Roseateles amylovorans: one gene and its partner. The protein of the gene in region 1 interacts with the protein of each later gene in a pairwise test. Links are inferred from orthologs where the notes say so. Each region holds a gene or a part of one and is shown on either strand. Other genes may lie near its edges.

Evidence for each region. The genes of interacting proteins can lie anywhere in the genome.
Region 2: the proteins of ftsH (region 1) and hflC interact in binary tests that used the Escherichia coli proteins (3 or more experiments, as listed by UniProt). The link is inferred for Roseateles amylovorans from one-to-one orthologs.

The regions. Positions count from the first base shown.
Region 1 is NZ_CP104562.2:3,726,685-3,729,971, reverse strand. What follows is about bases 86-2,983. They hold ftsH (ATP-dependent zinc metalloprotease FtsH), read left to right. Parts: upstream 86-531; coding sequence 532-2,436; downstream 2,437-2,983. Other genes in these bases: folP (dihydropteroate synthase), read left to right, coding at 2,810-2,983. Also shown: more of folP, read left to right, coding at 2,984-3,287. UniProt on the Escherichia coli protein: Acts as a processive, ATP-dependent zinc metallopeptidase for both cytoplasmic and membrane proteins. Plays a role in the quality control of integral membrane proteins.
Region 2 is NZ_CP104562.2:4,539,109-4,542,299, reverse strand. What follows is about bases 241-3,030. They hold hflC (protease modulator HflC), read left to right. Parts: upstream 241-1,074; coding sequence 1,075-1,986; downstream 1,987-3,030. Other genes in these bases: N4261_RS18800 (ATP phosphoribosyltransferase regulatory subunit), read left to right, coding at 2,484-3,030; N4261_RS18805 (DUF2065 domain-containing protein), read left to right, coding at 2,110-2,274; hflK (FtsH protease activity modulator HflK), read left to right, coding at 241-1,054. Also shown: more of hflK, read left to right, coding at 1-240; more of N4261_RS18800, read left to right, coding at 3,031-3,191.

The DNA of each region.
Region 1 (3,287 bases):
CGCTCCCCGTCCAGGGCATTGGCGGCGGGGAGGGGCGGCAGCAAGGCTTGCTGATGAGGCAAAGGTTGAAGTTTTCCAGTCTTTTCAGGCTGGCAGCCAGGGCGTGAGCCCGACATCGATCAGAAATTTGCTGAAATTTCCGGCCTCAACGTCCCGGGTGGAGGAGGATGACGCTGGAAATGGACAGTGATTGAGTTGAAAAACCCGCCGGCTGGTCCGCTGGCTCCGCGGGATGACGGCGCGAAAGTGCGCTGCGAGTGGGGTCGAAACTGGGTGGCCAAAGGGATGGCAGGCTGTGCGGGATGACCCGCAAAGCCCCTGTTGATCGGGTAATTCGGCGATCAATGAGGAAAGTTGCTCTTGCTTTGGCGGCTCGGACAGGCGCGGCCATGGCAATATCTATCGACGCGCGTGGGATTGCCAATCATGGTCAGGCACTTGACTGCCATAGAATCAACCCCATGTGCCGTGAATGACCGGCGCCGCCGTTGTGAGGCGGCGCAGCGGTGACGGAATGACAAAGGAGTCGCGGTGAACAATCAGTGGTTCTCTAAGGTGGCTGTGTGGATGGTGATCGCCCTCGTGCTGTTCACCGTCTTCAAGCAGTTTGATCGCAGCGCAACGCAGGGGAATCCGATCGCCTACTCCGACTTCCTCGATGAAGTCCGCGCGAAACGGATCAAACAAGTCACGCTGCAAGAAGGCGGTACCGGCACCGAGATCGTCGCCCTGACGAACGACGGCACCAAGCTGCGCAGCACCGCGACCTATCTGGATCGCGGCCTGGTCGGTGATCTGATCAACAACGGCGTCAAGTTCGACGTCAAGCCCCGGGAAGAGCCCTCGGTCCTGATGAGCATCCTGCTCAGTTGGGGTCCGATGCTGCTGCTGATCGGCGTGTGGGTGTACTTCATGCGTCAGATGCAGGGCGGCGGCAAGGGCGGCGCCTTCAGCTTCGGCAAGTCCAAGGCACGCATGCTGGACGAAGCCAACAACACCACAACCTTCGCTGACGTCGCCGGTTGCGACGAAGCCAAGGAGGAGGTCAAGGAGCTGGTCGACTTCCTGAAAGACCCCCAGAAGTTCCAGAAGCTGGGCGGGCGCATCCCGCGTGGTGTGCTGCTGGTCGGCCCCCCGGGAACCGGCAAGACCTTGCTGGCCAAGGCCATTGCCGGTGAGGCCAAGGTCCCGTTCTTCACCATCTCCGGTTCTGACTTTGTTGAAATGTTCGTCGGCGTGGGCGCGGCCCGCGTGCGCGACATGTTCGAGCAGGCCAAGAAGAGCGCCCCCTGCATCATCTTCGTCGACGAAATCGACGCCGTCGGTCGCCACCGTGGTGCCGGCCTGGGCGGCGGTAACGACGAGCGCGAGCAGACCCTCAACCAGATGCTGGTCGAGATGGATGGCTTCGACACCAACCTCGGCGTGATCGTCATGGCGGCGACCAACCGTCCCGACATCCTGGATCCCGCCCTGCTGCGTCCGGGCCGCTTCGACCGCCAGGTCTATGTGACGCTGCCGGATGTGCGCGGCCGCGAGCAGATCCTGAACGTCCACATGCGCAAGGTGCCGGTCGGTCAGGACATCCGTGCCGACATCCTGGCCCGTGGCACGCCCGGTTTCTCCGGTGCCGATCTGGCCAACCTGGTCAACGAAGCCGCCCTGTTTGCTGCGCGCCGCAACGGCCGCGTGGTGGACATGCAGGACTTCGAGAAGGCCAAGGACAAGATCATGATGGGCCCCGAGCGCAAGTCCATGGTCATGCCAGAGGAAGAGCGCAAGAACACCGCCTATCACGAGGCCGGTCACGCCCTGGTGGCGCGTCTGCTGCCCAAGACCGATCCGGTCCACAAGGTGACGGTGATCCCGCGTGGTCGCGCCCTGGGCGTGACGATGCAACTGCCCGAAGGCGACCGCTACAGCATGGACAAGGAGCGCATGCTCTCGACCATCTCGGTGCTGTTCGGCGGACGCATCGCTGAAGAAGTCTTCATGAACCAGATGACCACCGGCGCGAGCAACGACTTCGAGCGCGCCACGGCCATCGCCCGCGACATGGTCACCCGTTACGGCATGACCGATGAGCTGGGCCCCATGGTCTATGCGGACAACGAAGGCGAGGTCTTCCTGGGCCGTTCGGTCACCAAGACGACCAACATGTCCGAAGAGACGATGCGCAAGGTGGATCAGGAGATCCGCAAGATCATCGACGAGCAGTACTCGACCGCGCGCAAGCTGATCGAGGACCACAAGGACAAGATGCACGCCATGGCCACGGCGCTCCTGGAATGGGAAACCATCGACGCGGAGCAGATCGAGGACATCATGGAAGGTCGTCCGCCCCGTCCTCCCAAGGACTGGACGCCGCCGAGCAACAAGACCGACAGCGGTGGCACGCCTGCGGTCAGCACCGGCAGCGCGCCTGCAGCGGCCTGATCCGCTGATGACACGGCCGGCAGCGCGGGTGCTTTGGGCACCAGTTCCGCCAGCACGGATCGGGGCCTGACGGCGGGCGAGACTGCGGCACGCCGCATCCACCGCCTCTGCCTAGTCGATCGCCTCAAGAGAAAGGCCGGTTCCTGCGAACCGGCCTTTCTTCATTTTCGACCTATGCTCTCGGTCGTTTCCCGTTTCCCGTTTCCCGTTTCCCGTTTCCTGGCCATCGGCTCAAGTTCTATCGATCTCGAACTCGCCGACGCGTCATCAGGAGTAGGGTGCGGGTCGTTGGGGATGCGTCGCTGCCGGCGGCCGCCACTGCAGACGTCTGCCCACCCGTTCTTCCGTTCTTCCGTTCTTCCGCCTTCCATCCATGAGTGCTTCGCAGATCTGGACCACCACCCGCTTCGACCTCGACCTGGCCGAGCGTCCGTTGGTCATGGGCATCGTCAATGTCACCCCTGATTCGTTCTCGGACGGCGGGCAGCACAACGATGCGGTCCGGGCGATCAACTTCTGCGAGCGCTTGCTGGGCGAGGGGGTGGACATCCTCGATCTGGGCGGTGAGTCGACCCGTCCCGGAGCGCCCAAGGTCACGGCCGAGGAGGAATGGAAGCGGCTGGAGCCGGTGGTTCGCGCGGCCTTGAGTCTGGGCATACCGGTCTCGGTGGACACCTGCAAGGCCGAGGTGATGCGTCGGGCGCTCGATTTGGGCGTGGACATCATCAATGACGTGCAGGCCCTGCGTGACGCCGGTGCGGAGGCGCTGGTGGCCGCGCATGGATCGGTCGGTCTTTGCCTGATGCACATGCGTGGCGATCCCGCCAGCATGCAGCAGCAGACCCAGTACA
Region 2 (3,191 bases), 810 kb from region 1 along the record:
CTTCCAGCCGGACATGAAGGGCGCCGGCATCGGCGCCGGTCTGGTGGTGGGTGTGGTGGCGCTGGGCTGGCTGGCCAGCGGTGTGTTCATCGTGCAGGAAGGCCAGCAGGGGGTGATCACCTCCTTCGGCAAATACAGCCGCACGGTGGACGCCGGCATCCAGTACCGCTTCCCGTACCCGTTCCAGGCGCATGAGGTGGTGCAGTTCACTCAGCTGCAGTCGGTCGAAGTCGGCGGGCGCAGCCAGGTCGGACAGGCCACCGGCCTGCGCGATTCGTCCATGCTGACGCAGGACGAGAACATCGTCGACATCCGCTTCACCGTCCAGTACCGGCTGAAGGATTCGCGCGACTATCTGTTCGAGAACGTCAACACCGATGAAGCCGTCTCCCAGGCAGCGGAATCGGCGGTGCGCGAGATCGTCGGTCGCAGCAACATGGATTCGGTGCTCTATGAGCAGCGTGACGCCATCGCCGTCGATCTGGCGAAGTCGATCCAGGTCCAGCTCGACCGGTTGAAGACCGGCATCCAGGTCGTCAACGTCAACGTCGGCAGCGTGCAGGCACCGGAGCAGGTTCAGGCCGCCTTCGATGATGCCTTCCGCGCCAACGCCGACCGCGAACGCCTGAAGAACGAGGGCGAGGCCTATGCCAACGACGTCATTCCCCGTGCGCAAGGCCAGGCGGCCCGGTTGCGCGAGGAGGCCGAAGGCTACCGCGCCAAGGTCGTCGCCACCGCCGAGGGTGAGGCCGATCGCTTCCGCAGCGTGCTCACCGAGTACCAGCGTGCGCCGGCCGTGACCCGTGATCGCCTCTACATCGACACGATGCAGCAGGTCTATTCGCGCGTGTCCAAGGTGATGGTCGACAGCCGCTCCAACTCCAACCTGCTGTACCTGCCGCTGGACAAGCTGATGCAGCAAAGCACGGGCACCGTCACCACCTCGGTGCCGACGCCCGCCGTGCCGCAGGAGCCGACCACCGGTTCCAGCGTGCTGAACTCTGATGTCCGCTCTCGCGACAACCTGCGTGGTCGCGACCGCGACGGCCGCTGATCGCCAGGGAGAACACAACAATGAATCGCATCGTTTCCGTTGTCCTGGGCCTGTTGATCCTGTTCGTCCTCCTGAGCTCGACGCTGTTTGTGGTCGACCAGCGCCAGGCCGCCGTGGTCTATTCGCTGGGTGAGATCAAGGAAGTCATCACCGAGCCGGGTCTGAAGTTCAAGCTGCCCCCGCCGCTGCAGAACGTGGTGTTCGTGGACCGTCGCGTGCAGACGCTGGACAGCCCCGATTCGCGCCCGATCTTCACCGCCGAGAAGAAGAGCCTGGTGATCGACTGGCTGGTGAAGTGGCGCATCGTCGATGCCCGCCAGTTCATTCGCAACAGCGGCACCAGCATGCGCAACCTCGACACCCGGCTCAGCCCGATCGTGCAGGCCGCGCTGAACGAAGAGGTGACCCGTCGAACCGTGCGTGCCGTGCTGGCCACCGAGCGCGAAAAGGTCATGCAGGATGTGCGCCGGCGTCTGGAAGAGGAAGCCAAGCAGTTCGGCATCGAGATCGTCGATGTGCGGGTCAAGCGGGTGGACTTCTCGTCCAACATCACCGAGGCGGTCTACAACCGCATGAAGTCGGAGCGTGTGCGCGTGGCCAACGAGCTGCGTTCGACCGGCTCGGCCGAAGGCGAGAAGATCAAGGCCGATGCCGACAAGCAACGCGAGATCATCATTGCCGAAGCCTATCGTGATGCTCAGAAGGTGATGGGTGAGGGTGATGCCAAGGCCTCCGCCCTGTACGCGGAAGCCTTCAGCCGCGATCCGGCCTTCGCGCAGTTCTATCGCTCCTTGGACGCCTATCGTTCGACCTGGCGCAGCAAGAACGATGTGATTGTGGTCGATCCGTCGAGCAGTGAGTTCTTCAAGGCACTGCGCAACGGTGCGCCGAGCGGGCAGGGCGGTGGCGCCGCCCCTTCGCCGCGCAAGTAAGCGCGTGCTGCAGTCGGCGCAGGCGTTTTGACCATGAGCGGCGCGGCTTGGTCGATGAGCGGCGCTGCGTCGTCAATGAGCGGCGCTGCCTGATCAATGAGCGGCGCAGCCTGGTGGGTCGCCGTGGCGCTGATGCTGATGGCCGAAGGGCTGATGCCATTGCTGAACCCGTCAGCGCGGCGGCGGCTCTTCGGACAACTCATGGCGATGAGCGACGGCCAACTCCGTTTTCTCGGATTGGCCAGCATGCTCTGCGGCGGACTGTTGTTGTGGATCGTCATCGGCTGATCGCTTGATCCGCTGATCGCCTGGATCTGCAGATCTCCCGATCGCACGAGCGGCGAGCGTCCTGCCTCTGGCTGCGGCGTGGATCCGTGCTGAATTGCCGTGCTGGCCGTCGCCGGAATGCGCGACGGACGATCGAGTGCGTGCGCAGTACGCCGGGGTTCGCCTCGACCCCGGTACAATGCCGTTTTTAACCCCTCCCCTGAACGTCCATGGCCTCTGCTTGGCTGCTGCCCGAGCACATTGCTGACGTCCTGCCCTCCCAGGCCCGCCGCATCGAAGAACTGCGCCGTGAGTTGCTGGACATGGCGCGGACCTACGGTTGCGAGCTGGTGATGCCTCCTATGCTGGAGCATCTCGACTCGCTGCTTTCCGGAACCGGTCAGGCACTGGATCTCAAGACCTTCAAGCTGGTGGACCAACTGTCCGGCCGCAGCTTGGGCTTGCGTGCGGACACCACACCCCAGGTGGCTCGGATCGATGCCCACCTGCTCAACCGCGACGGCGTCACCCGGCTCTGCTATTGCGGCCCGGTGCTGCATACGCGCGCCGAAGGCCTCACGGCCACCCGTGAACCGTTGCAGTTCGGCGTGGAGATCTACGGTCATCAAGGCCTGGAAGCCGACCTCGAAGCGCAGGAACTCGCCCTCGATGCGATGCAGCGCGCGGGCCTGACCGGCCTGACGTTGGATCTCGGCGATGCGCGTCTCGTGCGTGGCGTGCTCGGCGACCACACGCTGGGTGAGGACCGACTTCAAGCCCTCGTGGCCGCCATGGCCGCCAAGGATGCGGCGGGTGTGGCCGCCTTCTCCGACGAGCTCCCTCCCTCGGCCATCGACGGCCTGCAGGCGCTGCTGGGCCTGTACGGCGGCGTCGAGGTGCTGGCGCAGGCGCGTGAGCGTCTGCCCGCGCATCCGTTG